Regions from separate parts of the Desulfatiglans parachlorophenolica genome, predicted to be linked through region 3. Evidence: riboswitches for the same ligand, from Rfam matches in the RefSeq annotation. Region 3 holds a riboswitch; each other region holds the start of a gene.
The links. Region 3 has a riboswitch for cobalamin ahead of ACZ500_RS21865 (TonB-dependent receptor plug domain-containing protein). Riboswitches for the same ligand answer to the same signal wherever they lie in the genome.
Positions count from the first base shown of each region.

Region 1 (6,974 bases), 1.4 Mb from region 3:
AGCGTAAACGACCTCGCCGTCATCTTCGGCGCACTTCCAGACCCGGTCCTGCGCGCCAGGGCCGGGCAGGCCGAGGAGGTGGGCAGGCCTGCATCTACGAGAACATCCTGCGCCGCGTGCCGGGAAACCCGGCCGGGGACATGGTCGGCAACCCCCTGGCCATCCCCGTGCTCATCGGGCTAGGGTTCAGTTCCCTTTCGGCTACTGCGCCGCGCATCCCGGAGGTGAAGAAAACGATCCTAACGGTTGACAGCGGTGAGGCCAGACACCTGGCCCGCTCTGTCCTCGCCCTGGAGGATGCCGACCAGGTGAGGGCCTGCCTGCGGCGGGAGACCGGCAAATGACCCCATAACACCGCCCAAAATCAAGAGGGAGGATCCGAAGGAGACGATGGCATTCTTGGCGCAGATACGTGCACCATCGTGGGTATAGAGGTCTCCAGCGTCGTCAGGATCCCTCATCGCAACGATGGACACGCCCTCTTTCGGGGTGATGGTGGATATGTCGGGAAAGTCAGGGAGTTCGCTTCTCTAACTGAAGGGCCTGAACAAGGCCTTTGGGTGTAAACTGGGAACGTCGCAGAACGATACCAAATTTTTCTTGACTTTTATTCTTGCCCTCAGTAGCTTTCCTCTGAAAGAAGAAAATTCGTTCAGGTGCCTTTAACCAGGCTTAATAGGGAACCTCGTGAAAGTCGAGGACGGGCCCGCCGCTGTAATCGGAGACGAAAACCGCATATCGCCACTGCCGGGTGTTTAGTAAATGATTGATCGTCTGGTGGGAAGGCGCGGCAAGTAGAGAGATCCGAGAGTCAGAAGACCTGCCCGAACGGAGAAAGCGCAAACCTTCGCGGAGGGAGGTGGCTCTGTGGTTCTGAGGATGAAACTGGGAAATCCCCGGATCGAGTTATTTCGGTCGGGGTTTTTTTTGTCCGGGGACCGGATCGGACGTGCTGGTTTGTGCATTCCCTCTTCCCGGGATTTTTCCGGCTTGGTCGGATAATCGATAAAGACTTGCTGAGCAGTATGGATATGGCTTGAAGGATTTTGCTGATGGGTCGTCGAGTAAAGAGATGCACGATATTGTTTTTCATAGACGATAGATATACCAGCCGTGACCTTTCTTTCGGAGCGATCGGAAGATCCAAGAAGCTGAAAAACTCGTCGATTTCTCTCTGTAATGAACAGTGGACGAGATGCATGAGGAAAAATAAAACGGCAGTGAAGGATACCTTACGATTGTGGGAAAAATATTTTTCAGAGAAACTGTGCGGTTGAAGAAATTTATGAAAATGGAAATGTTTTCTAAGGAACCTAATCGGTTTGATGCAAATTTTGGAAAGTAGATTCTGTGCCAAGCGCAACATTTTTACATAATTTTTCCGTATGCATATGTCACTTCCTTTGAAATTGACATTTGATTCATTTTATACTGCTGACAGAGAAGTATAACTTGCTATATATGCAAGTAAAAACCTTAGCCCCGGCTTCTTAAGTCAATGATATTGAGTATTATTTGTGCAAGAATTTTTCTTGAAATGTTTCCTATGGACGAATAGCATCATTAGCATCATAAGAATATAATCTGCCGTTCAGGTGCCTGGAGCAGGCTCAAAGGGGAACCTCGTGAGAATCGAGGGCGGACCCGCCGCTGTGATCGGGGACGAAAGCCACACATCGCCACTGTTGGGTGGTCAGCAAGTGACTGATTATCTGATGGGAAGGCGCGGCAAGTAGGGAGATCCGAGAGTCAGAAGACCTGCCTGAACGGTGAGAGAGCAAACCTTCGTGGACAGAGGTGGCTCAACGGTTCTAAGGGTAAAATTGGGAAATCCCTGGATCGGTTCATTACGGTCCGGGGATTTTTTTTGTGTGCGCCCGGGAGAGCCCACAATCGTGGAGGTGAAAGTCCTCTACACGCCTGTCAGGGGGAGGTGTTAGCCGGACGGCAAGGGTGCCAGCCAGGAGACAGGAGCTGAAAGAAGGCGCAGGCAAGGCGCTGGTCCGACGAACAGGAACCTTACATGAGGTGGTCATGCTGGATGAGGAGTCACATATCTTCAAAGTCCGATATCTGTGCGGAAAGCAAGGGCTTGGTGCGTCAAACGTCACCGCGGGGACGGGATACTCCCAGGCGAAGAATCTTCATTCAATGGAAGCAGTGGTTGAACGTGAGGACATGTCGGGGGCCTATCGCCGAGTCAGGGCGAACAAGAGTGCTCCCGGAGTTGACGGCCTATCAATCGAAAATTTCATGGAACATCTCAACGCTGAATGGCAGCGTATTGAGAAAGAACTGTAGGAGGGTCGGTACGTGCCCCAGCCCATGCTTAGGGTTTATATCCCCAGACTTGGCGGAAGTGGAATTCGGTGTCGCTTCCCATATGAACGAGGCCTTCCCTGTGCGCTTCTTCACAAAGCTTGGAGTCGTGTCGCTGCTCGGTCTCGTGAAGCAGCTTCAATGTAATTAGTCTCTATCCGGAAATGGTCTTTTTGGCCAATCTCGGCGTCACTCTGTACGTTTGCTTGTGCGGCGACCTACAGGTCGTCTCCGCGCAAGCGCTTGAGTTCCTTGATATTGGCCAAACCGGGACCCGCCGCGTAGCGGTGGGACTGAGCGGCGAAGCGGTGAAGAAAAATCCTCATTTCCGGATTGGAAAGCGGGTCATGCTGGATAAAGCATTCCCGGATGGAGACTAATTACTGTACCGCTATGGTACGGAGCCATATGACTGGCGGTATGGGAGGACGGCGAGGGCAACTACGCCTCCTGCTCGATTTGGAGTTCGGCCGCGAAGGGGGCATTCTGCGTCGGGAAAAGATTGGCAGAGCGGCAATTAGGCCAATTCTTGAGGATACCGGAGAAAGGGCAGAGCGTGATTTCCTTGACATTTCCGCTAAAGAGTTTCTATATCGCGGCCGGCTTTTACCTGGTAGGTACGGTCTTTCACCTTTTGGCAAGGGAGAAGCCTGCCATCTGGTTTTTCACAGCAGGCATTTTGATCAATGCAGTCTCTGAGATATCCGGCAGAGTCATTGTATGGCCGTACTGCAACATGTTCGAGGAACCGTTCTTCCTCCCCATATGCGTAGCCGCCGTTTCCGTTGTCCTCATCATTTCAGGAACAGCAAAAGACGGCCTATCCCTCCTACCGCTCATCGCACTCTTCTCGCTTGTCGCTGTCTTTTTTTCAGAAGGGTACTACCCGCCCTTTACCATGCAGTCAAAGAGCATCCACGCACATTTGTTTCATCTTTTTGCCTTTGTTGGCCATGGCTGTCTGATAACCGGGGCCTATCTTGCCGTTTGCTCTCTTGTGAGGAAGAGAAGAGATGGTATTCCGTATCAGATGATTATCTGGGGGTTTGCCTTCATGTCAGTATCGGGCATGTTTGGCATGTTATGGAGCTATGCGGGAAGATCTGACACGGTTTCGTGGAATCACTACTATTTTCATTCAATTGCAGTCTGGCTCTACTATGCCGGTTTTTTGCATCTTCACCTTTTTAAAGGATGGGATCAAAACAAAAAGATCTGGATACTTGTGGGAGGCGCAGTAATGATATTAAGCTTGGACTACTTGCCTCAGATTGGCGCAATGCATATTCCGAGAGTATTTAATGGCGGATTGTATGATCTCTTTTAGGGCGATTTGGACCTTTTTGGGAAGGCCTTCTCTTTCAGTCTGTCTGATATATCTTATTGTTGCGGATATTTTGGTAGGCTCTTTCATCATGAGAGACAATCCGAAGATATTTGCAGTGCTTGACAGCATAACGATTCAAGAATGGGTTGTCACATATGGACTGAACAATCTCAAAGCCACTTGGTGGTTCTTTGTCTGTTTGTATTTGTTGTTATCTCTTGGAATAACCACATCGGTGTGCAGCATAAACAAGGTGATTTCCGTTATCAAAAGATTCTATGGGAATGGTTTTTTGAAACTTGCTTTAAAGCTATCTCCATCAGTTATTCATCTCGGCTTTCTCTTTCTCCTTTTGGGGCAGCTTGCAAGCCATACGCTTGGGGTCAATTCGCATGGGCATATACTGGACGTAGGAGGAAGTATGATTGTTCCGGGATCTGACATAGTTGTTGTTCTGAAGGATTTGAGGATAGATTTCTTCAAGGGAGATCGTGAGTTCTTGGGCATGGAAGGAGAGGCAAAAACCGTTTCTGGGACTCTTTCCATCTACGACCGGCATGAGGATCATGAAAAGAGAATCTCCATGAACCACCCTATGATGTATAAGGGGTGGGGCCTATTCATTCAAGATTTTTCCCCAAAAAGCGAAGGGAACAAGAGGCCGCCCTATATCAATATGACGCTCAGAAGAGACCCGGGCATCAGGTTGATGATTGCGGGGGGAGTTATGTTTGGATTGGGGCTTGTACTCTACCTCATCTCTGTCATTCAGTCCCGTATCAACGGCGGGCAGGTGTTCTACGGCATGCCTGTTAAGCATTACGAGGGGTCGCAACGATCCAAGACGATAAACAGACGGCCTGGCATGCCTCATCTACTGATGGTCTCTTACCTTTTTGTGCTTTTATTCGGGGGGTGCAGTACAGATTTCGAGCAGTACGGCGAGTTTTCCATCAAGTCTCTCGAGAACGGCTCCAAGGAAATCACGGACGGCATCGGGAGAAAAGTGCTGCTGGTGCCGCGTACTGACACCGCCAAGAACACAGACAAAGAGGGAAAAGCCATAAGAATCCCTGTGCAAAAGGTCGTTGTGTATTCTGGATACGATGCTGCGCTGATCAAAGAGCTGGGACGGCTGGACAGCGTTAGAGGTGTTATCGCCTCTGAGGAGAGATGGCACATCCCTGAGATAAGAGAGGGGATTAAAGACGGCAGCATATCCTATCTCGGGGAGTACAAGTCGATCGATTTCGAGAGATTGAGGGCCATCCAGCCGGACGTGGTTTTTACCTGGGATGAAGGCGTTATCCCAAAGCTCGAAGAACTCTCCATCCCATGCGTATTGACCTCAACCAGGATCGCCAAGGACCTGGACGCGCACATAAAATTCATTGAATTTCTTTCGGTGTTTTACGTTGAAGAGAAGCGGGCAGCGTCTTTTGTAGATGTACAGTTCAAAAAAATTAATGAAATATCGGTCAGATTGGAGAATGCGATGACAAGGCCGAAGCTTGTCTGGGGGGATATCTACGAAAGGAAGGTATTGGTCGAGCCCGGGAACTCATGGGCTGGGCAGTTGGTGGAAAAGGCGGGGGGCGATTATCTGTTTCGTGATCTTGAAGGCGCAAGCTGCATGCAGGTTACCCTGGAGAAATTCTTTGCAAGGACAAAATGGGCTGAAATGTTCATCACATACCGTGGACCGGAGAGCGGGATCACATCCAAGGAAAGGCTTCGCCAAGCGAACAGGTTGCTTGAGGCAGTGGAAATCAAGCCTATGAACGAGGGAAGGATTTTTTTTACAGGCTACAAATTGTATCAGACCGCGGATGTGGCAGGCATTATCGAAGAACTCGCAGCGATTTTTCATCCCGGATTGTTCCCGGAAAAAACGGATCCTCATTATTTTTTTGAGCTTCCCCGGAAGTGAAAGGGTGTGAAAGCGCAGTACGGTCATTTCCAGACCCATCTACATAGCGTTCTTCTAAGGGCGTGAGGTATATATAGCATGAATATAGCAAGATATGCCGGTTTGTTCATCCTGTTCTTGGTCCTTCTGGCAGTCTCCCTTCTTGTGAACATCGGCGTCGGCACGGAAAGCATTCCGTTTGTTGAAGTCTGCAAGATCATTTGTCAGAACGTTTCTGATTCGACCTATGGTGCCATCATATGGGAGATACGTCTGCCTCGGGCCCTGGCCGGCGCATTGTGCGGGGCCTATCTGGCAGCGGCCGGTCTTTTGCTCCAGGTCTTCTTCCGCAATCCTATTGTGGGCCCCTATATCTTGGGCGTCTCATCCGGGGCTGCCCTCATGGTGGGGCTGGTCATGCTGGGTGGTTTGAGTTTGGGGATTCTGAGCATCCATCCGCTTTTCATAAGCGTGGCGGCCTTTGCCGGGGCATTGGCTGTGATGCTGATTATCCTGACGGTGGCAGGCAGGATAAGGAGTGTCGTCACCTTGCTGGTCATAGGGCTCATGACGGGGTACCTTTGTCATGCCATCACAAGTGTCCTGATCGCCTTTGCCGAAGAAAAGAAGCTCAAGGGATTTGTGCTCTGGCAGATGGGCAGCTTTTCCGGGATTTGTTGGAATGAAGTCTATCTCGTTAGCGTAATGGGGGGGGGGTTGCTGTTCGGGGCCTATCTCCTTTGCAAGCCCCTCAACGCCCTTTTATTAGGAGAGGACTATGCGAAGAGCATGGGTGTCAACATCACGCTTTTTCGGTTGCTGATCGTAACATTTTCAAGTGCCTTGGCCGGGATGGTCACCGCATTTGCAGGGCCTGTCGCCTTTATCGGTCTCGCCGTTCCCCATATGGCCAGACTGACATTCGGCACCTCGGACAACAAGATTCTGATCCCTGGCGCGGCGCTTCTGGGTGCCGCTGTCACCAGCCTGTGCGATCTCATTGCCAGGCTCCTGTTTTCTCCGGTGGAATTGCCAATCAGCGCCATCACGGCCATCTTTGGCGCGCCCGTTGTAATCGGTCTCTTACTCAGAAAGAAGACTGCCATATGAAAAGCCTGGACAAGCAATCGACGCAGAACGCTGCCCTGAAACAGGGAAGCAAGGTAATGGAGACCATAGATCTGGCGGTGGGCTACGGACAAAGGACTGTTGTGGCTCACATCAATCATGAGATTCTCAAAGGACACTTCGTTTGCCTCTTAGGGCCCAACGGATCGGGTAAGACAACCATCTTAAGGACCCTGGCCAGGCTCTTATCCCCCTTGAAGGGTGCAATATATCTCAATGATCGGGTGTTAAGCGATCTCAGGCCCGTGGAATTAGCGAAAAGCCTGGCAGTGGTCCTGACAGAGAGGCTTT
Region 1 covers NZ_AP042460.1:354,545-361,518, forward strand. The annotation lists gene ACZ500_RS01635 (phosphoenolpyruvate-utilizing N-terminal domain-containing protein) at 1-183, shown strand, start outside; gene ACZ500_RS01640 (hypothetical protein) at 141-344, shown strand; cobalamin riboswitch at 638-842, shown strand; cobalamin riboswitch at 1,577-1,780, shown strand; gene ACZ500_RS01645 (hypothetical protein) at 2,035-2,301, shown strand; gene ACZ500_RS01650 (hypothetical protein) at 2,484-2,699, shown strand; gene ACZ500_RS01655 (hypothetical protein) at 2,822-3,646, shown strand; gene ACZ500_RS01660 (ABC transporter substrate-binding protein) at 3,633-5,576, shown strand; gene ACZ500_RS01665 (FecCD family ABC transporter permease) at 5,655-6,665, shown strand; gene ACZ500_RS01670 (ABC transporter ATP-binding protein) at 6,722-6,974, shown strand, end outside.
Region 1: it holds a riboswitch for cobalamin, as region 3 does, so the genes downstream of both, ACZ500_RS01645 (hypothetical protein) here and ACZ500_RS21865 (TonB-dependent receptor plug domain-containing protein) in region 3, are expected to answer to the same signal.

Region 2 (6,974 bases), 2.5 Mb from region 3:
TCCTCCATGGTGCACTCCCGCGCCACCGCCTCCGACCAGGCATGTATGGTCAACGTCCTGTCGCCCGCATCGACGAAGCCCAAATATCCCATTTTGCTCTTCGTCAGGGCCACGGCCTGATCGAGGGCGAAGCCGGCGATCTTCTGCATCGACCCCTCGCTCATCTGATTGAGCTTCAGGAGGGCCTCGAGGCGGGCCTCGTCGAGTCTCAGGGCATCCTCGGTCAAATGGCGCTCGGTGAGATCCTGCAAGGTCTCCATCGCGCCCATGATGCCGCCGTCGGAACGCCTCAAAGGCGCTGCGGTGAAGAAAAGCCACTTGCCCTTTTCACCCAGGGCGGGAAAGAACCGCTCGGCCTCCCAGGCCCCCTCCCTGACAACCGACGGACGGTGGCAATCGCCGTAGTAGGCGGACAGTTCGGCCTCGGATGATTGATCGAGGATCAGGTCCGCCATCACCGGCCGTTCGCTGGGATAGAAAGCGAGCCACTGATCGTGCGTCCCGATCATCCGGCCCGCCGGGATGCCTGTCAGGGTTTCACACGCCTTGTTCCAGTGGGTAACGGCATGCTCCGTGTCGATCACAAAAGTCGGGATGGGGCTTCCCTGTACGATCTCGGCCAGGGTCTTTTCCCTCTCCCTGACCGCCTCTTCCGCCCGGCGGCGCTCCTGCGTCTCTGTCTTGAGATCCCGGTTCGCCGCCTCCAGTTGAGCCGTCCTCTCCCTGACCATCAGTTCGAGGTGCTCGCGGTAGCGCTGGAGCTCCTTTTCCACCTTTTTCAGCTCGGAGATATCGCGCCCTTCAGGGATGAGATAGATGACCTCACCCTGCTCGCTTCTCACGGGTTTCAGTGAGAAATCGATCCACCGCACCTCGCCATCAACTGATTTATGGGTCACCTCGAAGCGCACAAACTGTCCGGAGGCCGCTTTCCGGACCGCCTCTTTGAGCTGTTCCTGCAGGGCCTTGGAATGCCGCCACCAGGGCGTATCCCAGAACGGCTTACCGATGACATCCGACGGCTGGGCACCGGTAAACTGTATAGCGGTCCTGTTGACCTCCAGGAGTGTCCCGGCCGGGTTCAGAAGACCGATGAACTGAAAGGTCTGATCGAAGATCACGCGCCATTTCCGCTCGTACTCGCGCAGTTCCGCCTCCATTCTTTTTCGTTGAGCATCATCGGCGGACACCGCAGTCGAATCGGATTCCAAGACCTCCAAACGGCCGCGCAGTTCCTTCAATTCACGCAGCAGCTCTTCTTTCGTCCTGTCTTCATCCCTCATGGCTATTACCTCTCCCAGCACACATCCACGGCTCGATGGAACTTCAAAGGGTCGCTTTCCGGACCCATCGACGCAGCCGCGCCGGAGCTTCTCAGCAAAACAGCACGCAGCAACATCAGTCGCGGCGAGGATAGCTTCTACCATAACATGCCTCTGCGTCGGCGGCAAGGCCGGCCCCGCACCGCCGGTGACGCCCGATTTCATGCCGCAGGAGGTTTTCTCCTGCCCTCTGCCTGCCTGGTCGGGAGGCTTCCGTTCCTGGTCGTTCTGCAGGATGCCGACCCAGGCTGGCGGGAAACTTACCTCGTGTCCATCCGGAAATGATTTCCCTATAGAACCCAGTTTCCAATCCTGAAATGAGGATTTTTCTTCACACCCTTCGAGTGCTCAGTCCCACCGCTTCGCGGCGGGTCCCGGTCTGGCCAATATCAAGGAAATCAAGCGTTTGCGCGGAGGCGACCTGGTGGTCGCCGCACAAGCAAACGTGCAGATCGACGCCGAGATTGGCAAAAAAGACCATTTCCGGATGGAAACTACCTCATATCCATCCGGAAATGATTTCCCGGTACAACCCAGTTTCCAATCCGGAAATGAGGATTTTTTGCCAATATCAATGAAATCAAGCGCTTGCGCGGAGGCGACCTGGTGGTCGCCGCACAAGCAAACGTGCAGATTGACGCCGAGATTGGCAAAAAAGACCATTTCCGGATGGAAACCGGGCGGAATCGCAGCCTTGACACCGACTAAGAACGTGTAAGAACGATCCCGCTTATGGGCAGCACCTCCGTAGGGATTTACATGGAAAAAGGTAGAATTTTGATTGCTTCTTTCTGCTTTCGATGATATGAATTTCGAGGTGTTTGATAATCAATTCTTTAGTCTCCTTCCTTCGATCTCGAATTCGGCGCAGCAGGGGACCCTGCTGGTTGGCCATGGAGCCAGGAGAACCTTCCATCCGTGCCTCGTGGAGGCTGCCTAGCGATCTCTTTCAGGAGGACCGACACATGTGGAAAATGCTTTTTTGTATGACCCTGCTGGTTTTCATCGTGCCCCAGTTTTCCTGTGCAAACCACCAGCAAGCGACGGAAAAATCCCTGTCAACCGGCCCATGCACCTACAAGCATTACAGCGGGCAGGCAAAGATCGTATCGATCGAGAAGAGCGGCGCCCCCAAAACCACAGGCGGACCATCCTACCAGCAATATGAAGTCAGATTTCTCTTCACCACCGGGGAGACACTCGATCACGCCTATGCTCACCTGGAGAATCAGCAGCAATCGCTCACCTTGACCAATTCCTGGCATCCCGGACCGGAATTTCTCCGGAAATATGGCATCGAGGTCGGGAAAAGCTTCGACTGTACGCTTGGAATCATTCAAAAAGGAACCTGTTCGCCGGTCGTTTTCGATTTTCCCGGGATTGATCGCAGTGATTATTTTGAAAACACCCAGCGATAATCCTCAAGCCTGTCCGTCCAGTGAGAAGGCCCGGTAGATGTCACCGTTTCGCCTGAAGATTTTTTGATCACTCTCCATCCGGAAATGGTCTTTTTGGCCGATTTCCATGTTGATCCGTCTATCTGCTTGCGTGGAAATTCAGGGAATGTCTTCCGCTCAAGCCTTTGATTTGTTTGTTTTCCATGCGTATTTCCTTGACCAATGCGTGGAATCCATCAGCTGTACCTGATCATCGGGCAGCCATTCAATCAACCCAACCGGACCAATTGTTGCCAAGAGTTTTGATTCATCGTTACCTGAAGAGATTTCACCTTATCCATAGCGCTATCCGGAGGATTTTTTCACTTCTGACCTTTCACCCAAAGACATCGTGGCGCTCTGCGTCCATTCAAGGGATCGTGGGAGGATCCAATCGATACGCAGATCGGCCAGAGTGAGCAGGATTGAGCATGTTGATCCGCCTTGGTGCGGCCACTTTTTTTTTGCTGAATCAGGAGGTAGAAGGATGAAAAATTACAAACGGTCTCTATTTTCACTCACCGGCCTCGTGATCCTGGCGGCGTTGTTCCTGGTTTCACCGAACGTCGTGCTCTGCACCGAGACCATCGACGAGATCAACGCAGCCATCGAAGCCGCGGGGGCTGATTGGGTCGCAGCCGAAAACCCCATCACACGCATGACCCCTGAAGAGCGCCGGAAGCTCCTGGGAGCCATGGAAGAGACGGCCGGCCCCGAGGCCGAGGTGCCGGCCGCGGCGCCCCTGTTTACCGTCCTCCCATCCCAGTACGACTGGCGCAACATAAGTGGTTCAAACTACGTCAGTTCGGTCAAGAACCAGGGCGGGTGCGGCTCCTGTTTCTGCTTTGCGACGGTGGCCGCCCTCGAGTCCAAGTACATGATCACCAACAGCCTTCCCGGCTCCACTCTCGACCTCTCGGAGCAGATCGTGCTTTCCTGCAGCACCGCGGGTGACTGCACCGGCGGCTATGCCAGCACCGCGTCGGATTACCTGAAGAACCCCGGCACAGCGGTGGAATCCTGCTATCCCTACACCGGAACCAAAGGACCCTGCGCGAATGCCTGTGCCAACTGGCAGGATGACGCCTATTATCTTACAAATTGGGATTATGCAAACAGCGGTGAAGTCGCGACCAGCACCGAGATCAAGAACGCTATCTATAGCAACGGCCCCGTGGTTGTGTGGTATAAAGTCTACAGCGATTTTTACAGTTACAGCACCGGCGTTTACACCAAGACAAGCGGAACATATGAAGGCAACCACTTCGTCCTCGTCGTCGGGTGGAACGACTCGAACAGTTCCTTTATCTGCAAGAACAGCTGGGGGTCCTCCTGGGGAGGCCTTGGCGGGTATTTCAATATCGGCTACAGCCAGTTGGCCGGTGACGTGCAGTTCGGATACTGGACCTACCAGTACGGGAGCGCCTACGGCCCCAGCGTCGACTGGTACGCCGCCTATCGAACCATGTTCCCTGTCGCCGGGGACCTCGCCCTCTTCCGCGACTATCGCGACAAGGTGATGGCCGAGACCGCCTTCGGGCAGTTTTGCTCGGGTATGATTTACAACCAGGCGGACAATTTCCTGCGGGTGCTTTTGACCCATCCGAGGCTGCTGCTCCAGGCCCGACAGCTCGTCAAGGCCAATCGTGGAGCCGTTCAAAGCGTCGTGCAGGGAGGCTACGGCGTGATCGAAAATACGGATGAGGTGATGGGGTTCATAGGTGGCGTAGGAGAGGCTGCGCCCCTCGACCTCCGGGTCTTTCTCAATCAGCTTAGAAACCAGATGGAACGTCACCGGGCCTCCGGCGAGCCTTTCCTCGGTTTTATCCTGCAATAGCATTCCTCCTGAGCCGATAGGAGCAAGACCTTCGCGGATCCGCAAGGCCCACCCGTCCGGGTGGGCCTTGCCCTTTTGGTTTCACGGATCTGATCTATAGATAAGGGCGCTGCTGTTCCCCGGTCTTATTGTGCCGCACCACCCTCCAGGTACCAGGAGTGTTTTGCCGCTTGACAAAATTTCAATTTTCGCGTTATAATGAATTTTTGGAAGAATTGTGAAACTCGCTTCACTCTGGAAATCGCGCCGAGGCGGCGTTGCTGCTTTGGTGGGGAGTCCTGGTGCAGGACAGGTTTGGTGTGAAGTTCAGCCGTGTGTTCGCTCCATTTCCCGGTGTTGATCCATCTCATCCTGTCTGGTTTTGAAGCGTGTGCGGGCGCCCCGATCCCTGCGGAGCGGGAAGCCCTTCAAGGTTATTCAGGCGCCTTTCGAGGCTTAATAGGGAACCCCGTGCAAATCGGGGATGGGCCCGCCGCTGTTACTCCGCTCCGCTGAAAAACGCGGGAACCTTACGGCCATGATAGCCACTGTTCCGCTGTAACCGGAATGGGAAGGCCGCCGTAAGGGCGGAGAAGTCAGAAGACCTGCCTGGATAGGGAGATGCGTGCCGTGACGGAAAGACGGCTGTCTCCGGATCTCTCGGATATGAACAGGGCTATCCCCGGATCAGAACGTGATTCGGGGGTTTTTTTTACTATGAAGCTGATCCGCCATCTCTGCGCCTGTCTTTGCCTTGTTTTCGCATCGGCTGCGGTCCCCGCATCGGCCGGGGTTTTTCGAGACGCAACGGGAAAAGACATTACGGTGCCCTCACCCCCTCGACGGATCGTTTCCCTCGCCCCCAGCATCACGGAAATCCTGTATTTTCTGGGCCTGGGAGACCGGGTGGCGGGTGTCACCCAATACAGCACCTACCCGCCGGAGGCCTGCGGCAAGCCTAAGGTCGGGAGCTATGTCAACCTGAACATCGAGCAGATCATCAGCCTCGCCCCGGACCTCGTCATCGCCACGGCGGATGGGAACAGCCGGAGCGTCGTCGAGACCCTCGAAACCGCCGGCATCCGGGTCTTCACCACCAACCCGCGGAACATTTACGAGGCCTTGGACACCATCACGCTCCTGGGGCGCGTCTGCGGCGCCACCCGGGACGGCGCGGCGGCGGCCGAGGCCCTGAAGGCCCGCGCCGAACGCGTAGCGGAAAAGGTCCGCGGTCTGCCTCGGCCGAAGGTCTTCGTGCAGATCAACCTGCGCCCCATCATGACGATCAATCGGGACACCTTCCTGAACGACCTGATCACCCTGGCCGGCGGCTGGAACCCATTCAGCGAGGAGCCCTTCACCTACCCCAGGATCAGCCTGGAAGAGGTCATCCGCCAGAGACCCGACGTGATCCTGGTCTCCTCCATGGACCGCGGCGGCCGGTTCGAAGAGGCCCGCCAGGGCTGGCTGCGTTTGACAGACATCCCGGCCGCCCGCAGCCACCGCGTACACCTGATCGATTCGGACCTCGTCGACCGCCCTTCGCCCCGCATCGTAGACGGTCTCGAAGAGGCGGCCCGGTTCATCCACCCGGAAATCCTCTGGGAGCGGCCATGATCCTGCATCGACGGGTAACCCCCGGCAAGGTCCTTCTTATTTCAGCCGTCATGAGCGGTCTTCTCGGCGGGGCGATCCTCTTCTCTCTCTGGCTCGGAACGGCCGACATCTCCTTCTCGGCACTCTGCCGCACCCTGTTGGGGGAAAGTACGGGCGGCACAACGGAGCTGATCGTTCTCAAGGTCCGCCTCCCACGCGTCCTGCTCGCCGGCCTCGTGGGCTTCGCCCTTTCCCTCGGAGGCGCCGTCTTTCAGGCGCTTCTCCGCAACCCTCTCGCCGAACCATTCATCCTCGGGGTATCGAGCGGGGCCGCTCTGGGCGCCATCATCGGGATCATGCTCGGCTTCAGCTTTCAGTTGGGCATCCCGGTCTTTTCGTTTGCGGGCGCACTGGTGACCATCCTCCTCGTCCTCCTTCTCGGCAGACGCAGGATGGGGATGGAGTCTTCGACCATTCTGCTCACGGGCGTCATCATCAACGCCTTTTTCACCGCCGTCATCATGTTCTTCGTCTCCACCTCCACAGACAGCCGTCTGCACACCATGCTCTTCTGGCTTTACGGCGACCTGTCCCAAAGCCATTTCGGCCAGTCGGCGATCATCGCGCCCGTCGTGATCCTGGCGGCGGCGATCCTTTACGGCTTCGCCCGCGATCTGAATCTCATGACCCTCGGGGACGAGACGGCCTGCCACATGGGGGTGGACGTCGAAAGGACCAAGCTCCTCTGTTTTCTGCTGGTATCCCTGATGATCGGACTGGTCGTCTCCCTTTCGGGTCTGATCG
Region 2 covers NZ_AP042460.1:2,226,435-2,233,408, forward strand. The annotation lists gene ACZ500_RS10375 (PAS domain S-box protein) at 1-1,283, opposite strand, end outside; gene ACZ500_RS10380 (hypothetical protein) at 1,671-1,985, opposite strand; gene ACZ500_RS10385 (hypothetical protein) at 2,288-2,740, shown strand; gene ACZ500_RS10390 (C1 family peptidase) at 3,246-4,595, shown strand; cobalamin riboswitch at 4,998-5,201, shown strand; gene ACZ500_RS10395 (cobalamin-binding protein) at 5,205-6,191, shown strand; gene ACZ500_RS10400 (FecCD family ABC transporter permease) at 6,188-6,974, shown strand, end outside.
Region 2: it holds a riboswitch for cobalamin, as region 3 does, so the genes downstream of both, ACZ500_RS10395 (cobalamin-binding protein) here and ACZ500_RS21865 (TonB-dependent receptor plug domain-containing protein) in region 3, are expected to answer to the same signal.

Region 3 (6,974 bases):
CAGAAACATGATGGCAGGTGTTTTTCGGGATTTGACGACGGCGGTCGGCCGGGATGGCTGGAGTACCCTGGCCAGTGCTGCGACGAGACACCGGTTTTCTGATGTCGTCCGCACCGCCACCCTGAAATAGTCTCTTCCCAGGCCGACGAAGTCGGTGCATACCCGGATAGCGATCCCCTGGCGCAGCACCTGTTCTTCCAACGCGACCGCATCGATGTCCGTCCGCTTGATTCGGACCAGCAGATAGTTCGCTGCACCGGGATAGACCTTCAACCCAGGCAGGGCGGACAGTTCATTCGCCAATATTTCCCGGCGGCGAACGGCATCCGAACGGCTCTTTTCGGCGTAGGCCTGATCACGCAAAACGCCTGTGCCGACGGTCTGAGCCACAGAACCCACGGACCAGGGCGGTAGAAACTCGCGCAATCGGGCGGCCAGAACGGCATCCGCCACAGCGTAGCCCAGACGAAAGCCTGGAATGGCATAAAGCTTGGTCATAGAGCGCACCACCACGACGTTGGAACGCTCGGCATGGATCAGGCTTTGGTAGTTCGGGACGAAGTCGGCAAAGGCCTCGTCCACCACAAAAAAGGAGTCCGGATAACGGTCGGACAAATCCACCAGACGGTTGATCTCGAAAAGCCTCCCGGTGGGATTGTTGGGCTGGCCCAGGACGACCATCTCTCCCCCCTTGAGTTTCCTTTCGAGCGTGTTCCAGGGTATGGCGAATCCGTCGCCTTCTTTGAGCGCCACTTCCTCGACGGACAACCCTTCACGCAGCACCGCAGTCCGGTAATCCAGGTAACTCGGAACGGGAAGCACCGCCCGGGACACGCACAGTACACGAGGCAAGGAGAAGAGCAGTTCTGTCGAGCCGTTGCCCACCGCGATTTTCTCCGACGAAATACCGTGATGGGCACCCAGTGCAGTGGCCAGACCGGAGGCGTGAGGATCGGGATAGTGGACCGCCTCACTCAGACTGCGGTTGACCAGGCTGCGCAAGGATTCTGGCGGACCCTGGGGATTGATGGAAGCCGAAAAGTCGAGGATTTTATCCCTGGGCAAACCCGCCCGTGCCGCCAGCAGGCCGATATTTCCACCATGTCCAAGATCCATTGTGCATCCCCTTGGGCGATCCGGGTGAGCGGCCCCCGAAGGATGAAGGTTTGCGAAGCAAAAAAATCCCGACCCTCCATGTTCAGAGTCGGGATGCCGTGTTCCATCCAAACTGCAGCCGTTCCTTTTCCGCGGGAATCGAAGCTGCAACCACCACCCGAGCAGGTCTTCCGGCTTCCGGATCATCCTAGCGGCCGCGCCTTCCCATCCAATCGGACAGTGGCATTCTGCGGCTTTCGTTCCCGGTTACGGCGGCGGGTCCGCGACGGCTTCGCACCGTCTTCCCTTTGATGCCATCGCAAATGGCGACTCGGTTGATCGCAATGTGGCACATCGAGCCATCAGCGGTCAACTTTTTTTTCAACTCCGTGATTTGAAGGTTGTCATAACTCATGCCGAGCGATGCTCACGATCGCAGATCATCGATTGTTTTGATTTGCAGATTTTGGCGCTACCCCTGTGGAGTACACGGTTCTGGATGCGACGGGAAGGGTGCTCCAGGAACAGGGCTGAAGGGTTTCAAGACTGTGATCGGGGAAAGAGACAGCCGGACTTTTCGAATGCTGAAATTTTCATGGTTTGCGCTGGAAAGAGGGAACAGACCTCGGACGTCTGTGAGTGGATGAATGTCGTCCGATCGACAGCAGATCTTTTTGAACAGCACATTCCAGCCCGGGGTGTTCCGAATGGGGCTGGCTGTGAGAAGAAATTTTTCTTGACAGGGTTTGTGGCGCCTGCTATCAACTCCATAGTTGTTCAGGTGCTCGTGAAGAGCTTAAGAGGGAACCCCGTGTGAATCGGGGACGGACCCGCCGCTGTAACCCCTCCCTTTTCCGCTTGAGAAGGGAACTGCTTTGGCACCAATGGCCACTGCCCGTCATAAGTCGGGTGGGAAGGCCGCCAGAGTGGGGGGGAAGTCAGAAGACCTGCCTGATCACATGGCCCTCGTATTTCGTGGTATGGGTAGGGGCTGAAGATTCTTGAGGGATAAAAATGGGGAATCCCCGGATCGACTTTGTCGACCGGGGATTTTTTTTGTCTTTGCGCCGGGATCGGCCTGGCCGAAAGGCATGCTCGAACCTTCAGTTCCCCTGTGCGTCGCGGAGCCGCCCGCCTGACCGAATTACGGATAGAAGAGGTCTGGCGGTGTAGCCCGGTTGGCAGCGGTTCACGGCACCCGTCCGGCCTCATCGGATGGGATGACGCAGTCCGCCGGCCGGGACCGTATGCGTCTTTTTGATTGCCCGCATCAAGGAACGGAGGAGGGAGGAGCGTTATGAAAATTCATTTTGGGAACGGGCTGAAGATCTTGATGGTTTTGTGTCTTCTCTGGGGGGTGCCTTCGGCTGCAGGGGCTGCAGATGAAAAGGCCGCTACCGCATCGGGTGCTGAGGAGGAACTTGCCGGTGAATCGGAGGAGAAGGACGTCGGCAGGGTGTATCTGGAGCCGACCGTCGTCACGGCGGATCGGATCCAGGAGCCTCTCGAACACGTGACCAAAAGCGTCAGCGTGGTGACGACACAGGAGCGTGACGATGCGGAGCAATATTTTCTGCCCGAGTTGCTCGATGACCTGCCCGGCGTTTACCTCAGGCGCAACGGGGGCCCCGGGCAATTCTCGGGCATCAGCATCCGCGGCTCCGGAACCCAGCATACCCAGTTTCGCTACAATGGCTTTCCCCTGAGGGATGCGGCGGACACACAAAGCACCCTTCAATACTTCATCGGAGACCTCTATGGCGCCTCCAATATCGAGCAGGTGGAGGTCCTGAAGGGCACGAGCAGCACCCTTTACGGTTCCCAGGCGATGGGTGGAGTCGTCAATGTGATCCCCGAAAAATGGGTCGACGGGCTCGGGTTGGAGTGGCGGAACGAGGTGGGGGAGAGAAACACCTTTATCCAGAACGGGCGTATCTTTTATGGCAAGGAGGACCGCTACTATCTGGATATCGATCCACAGGTTGTCACGACCGACGGCGAGAACAACGGCGGCCCGAACGATTATTACTATGACAGCCTCGGCGGCACCATTGGCGCGGGTCTTCGGTTCGGGCCGGGAATGTCGGTCGAATTCAGCTCCATCACCTTCGACTCCGACCTCGCCTTGAGCGAGGTGAATCCCGCACTGGATGCCAACGGGCAGGTCGTGAAAAATCTGGCCAGTGAAGACGAACACCGTGAAAGCCTTATGACCCAGCAGGGCCTGAGTTTCAACCACGACGTCTCCGCGTTTTGGGATTATGGCCTCCGAGGGTCTTACGGCCGAACGGAGCGGCACTACTTCTGGTCGGATACACCGGGGGACCAGTCCAACTATGACGGGGAAACCACATACCTCGAGATGCAGCACAATCTGCGTCCGCTGGATTGGCTCACGGTGACGGCAGGGGCGGACTACGAGAAATCGGTCTATGACGGCCGGGAGCCGCGCAACCCGTACCTGGGTGATTACGATCCCGTCTATTACAACGAGCAGTGGGACAGCTGGGATGCCTTCGGGCAGATCGGTGTGTCACTGCTCGAAGATGCGCTGCGGATCAATGCCGGGGGGCGCTACACCCATCATGAACGGTTCGATTCCAAGACCGTCGGGGAGTTCTCGGCCGCCTATGCCTTCGATACAGGCACCCGGATCCACGGGCACACCGGATCGGGGTACCGTACGCCGTCCCTTTACGAGACCTACGGCGGGTACCTGTGGAACGGGCAGGTCATCAGCATCGGGAACCCGGATCTTCGCCCCGAGGAAAGCCGGAGCTATGAACTCGGTGTCGATCAGATGTTTATGGACGGACAGTTTACCATGGGGCTTACCTGGTTCCGCACCGATTTCGATGATCTGATCATCTTTGACGGTTTTGCGAATCGGTATGAAAACGCCAGTGAAGCCAAGGCGGAAGGGTTCGAGAGTTATGTGAACGTGAGACCCAACAAGCGGATCGACTTTGCGGCTGTCTACACCTATGCGTCGTCGCAGTACAAGGAAAAGGACAGTGACATCTGGGTCCGGCGGGAATATCTGCCCCGCAACAAGGCCAGCTTCATCACGACGGTGATTCCTGTGGAGGATCTGAGGGCTTCGGTGAGGATCAACTGGAGCGGCGACCGGATCGTGCCGCTCTATGACCCGAGTTGGAACAAGGTTCGTTATGAAGAGCCCAGCGTGGTGAGTGTGGATGCCGCCTTGAGCTATGCCGTGTGCAAGTGGCTGGAGGTCTGGCTGCGGGCCGAAAATCTACTCGACAAGGAGTACACCGAGAGTGGATTTACCATGCCCGGGCGCTGGATTTACGGCGGGACGAAGATCACCTTTTAACCCTCTCCTGATCACGGGGGGTCCGGGTGCAGGGGGGAAACCCCCTCACCCGGCATCGACAGAGAACCGTTCCAGCGGCCATCCCAGCGGAGTCGCCGCTTCGACAGGCGTGTGCTGGAGGTTGCTTCGATTGCCTGAGATCGGGATTTCGATATCACGCCGTGCGGGGAAGGATCGTGTCCTCCTGTGCGGTTCGAGGAGCGCAGAAGGACAGCATGACCGATAGGATCGAAGACGAGCATTGGACCGCAACGTGTCCCCGGGAGCCCGGACTCCTGATCGTGCATACCGGCAACGGAAAAGGCAAAACGACGGCCGCGATGGGGTTGGCCCTGCGGGCCGTCGGACAGGGGTTTCGGGTGCTGATGATCCAGTTTGTCAAGGGGAGCCGGCACTATGGGGAGTTGGAGGCGGCAAAGCACCTCCATCCCCTGTTTGAAATCCTCCCCCTTGGCCGGGGCATGATGCGGCCTTTTGGCCGTGAACCCGGGCCCAAGGACAGGGAGGCGGCTCGAGAGGCGTGGGAAAAAGGCCGATCGGCCATAGTCTCGAGGGAGTACCGGATGGTCATCCTGGACGAGATTCATATCGCCCTGCACAGGGGTTTGCTTCCGCAGGCCGAAGTGGTTGCCTTTCTGAGGGAACGTCCGAGAGACGTCCATCTGGTCTTGACCGGGCGCTGGGCGCCGGAGGAGATCATCGCCGAGGCGGACCTGGTCACGGAGATGGTCGAGGTCAGACATCCCTTCCGGAAGGGGATCTGTGCGCAAAGAGGGATTGAATTTTAAAAGGATCCAAACGTTTGAAAATGGACCGCGCGATGGGACGGAAGGAAACCGTGAGAGAGGCTTGGCAAGGAGAAATGATCGGTGCGCAGCCGGCGGCGCGGCCGCTCAGGACCCGCTATGTGATTCTGGTGCTGACCACCGACTGCAATCTGCGCTGCTCTTATTGCTATCACGGCGATATCGTCGCCAAGACCCCCACCATGTCTCGAGCGGTGGCGGAGGCCGCCGTCCGGCTGGCGATGGCGGGGGAAAAAAGATTTCATGTGCAACTGAGCGGAGGGGAGCCGACGCTGGTCCCGGAGATGATCGAATGGGTCGGCGGTCTGCTGCACCGTTCGAACGGTTCGGCTACGTTGGGTGTTCAGACCAACGGTACCCTGGTCGATCCCTCTGTTGTCCGCATCTTCAAGCGGTTCGGCATCCAGGTCGGGGTCAGCCTGGACGGCCCGCCGGATATCCAGGATGCGCAGCGGGGTGGAACGAGGTCGACGCTGAAAGGGCTCGAGCTTCTCAGACAATACGAGGTTCCCTTCAGCGTCACCAGTGTGGTGACCCGTAAGAGCGCCCGACATTTGGGGCGGCTTGGGCTGTTCCTCGGGGGGTTGCCGAACGTGTTCGGCCTTGGGTTGGATCTCCTGGTAACGAAGGGGCGTGCAATCGGGCGGACCGATGCGCCGCCGTCCGATCCGCAGACCTTGTACACCGGGGTGACAGAGCTTCTGAGAACGCTCGAGGCTGTAAACAGGATGCGCAGAAGGCCCATCCTCCTTCGGGAATGGGAGACCTGGCGGCAAAAACGACGAGGGGGCGCACCCTCACCTTTTTGCCACGCAGAGGCGGGCGAAAGCGTCGCGGTTCACCCCGACGGCAGCCTTTTCCCCTGCGGGCAGACGCTTGGAGACCCCGCCTTTGCCGCCGGCACGGTGGAGCATCCGGACCCCGCCGGTCTCCGGGCCTTGGCCGCCTTCGCCTGCGGGGGAGACGGGTGTGACCGCGCCGCGCCCGCAAACGCATGCGCCGGGGATTGCCCCAGCAGGCTTTATTACAACCGGAGCGGGCCGGAGTGTCTGGCACGGCACCTGTACCGGGCCTTCGGCGACTGGGAGAGGAGATTGTCGCCGTTTCCGGATCTTGGAAACGGGTCGGCATGCGAGATACGTTCAGGGGCGGAAAATAACTATGCAAGGATTTAAGTTGGTTTATTTCAGCGCCACCGGCATGGAGGTTCCTTCCTTGGGGGAAGGGGTGCGACTCTATGAGGCACAGGGCGGGAGGGTGCGGGTTGTCGCTAGGACGCAGACCCAACTTTTCGATGATGCAAGGGTGCGGGATTTCCTGAAGGAGGCCCTGGAGGTGGACGCAGTGTTGATGACGCTCCATGGCGGCAAGGCATCCTGCCCGGCATACGACGGACTGATCGAAGCGCTGGATGAGCGGCGCAAGGCCGGAAGTAGAACCCCCTACCTCCACATCGATCCCCAAAGCGGGGACGAAGACGGACTGCTCCTGGCACGCGATCACTCCCCGGATTTCGGTACGGCGCCGTGGGACAAAATCCACCGCTATCTGACATTCGGTGGAAGTGACAACGTCTGCCAGCTTCTAAAATACCTTCACAATCTCCTCTTTGCGGAGACAACCGAATGCCGGCCGCCTTTGGAGGTCCCGAACGAGGGGATCTATCACCCCGACCTCGCCGGTATCCCGTACCTCGAAGCGTACTTGTCCCGGAAGGTGGACCCTTCGAAGCCCAC
Region 3 covers NZ_AP042460.1:4,707,133-4,714,106, forward strand. The annotation lists gene ACZ500_RS21860 (cobyric acid synthase) at 1-1,116, opposite strand, end outside; cobalamin riboswitch at 1,260-1,445, opposite strand; cobalamin riboswitch at 1,858-2,064, shown strand; gene ACZ500_RS21865 (TonB-dependent receptor plug domain-containing protein) at 2,393-4,432, shown strand; gene cobO (cob(I)yrinic acid a,c-diamide adenosyltransferase) at 4,648-5,220, shown strand; gene ACZ500_RS21875 (radical SAM protein) at 5,241-6,413, shown strand; gene cobN (cobaltochelatase subunit CobN) at 6,400-6,974, shown strand, end outside.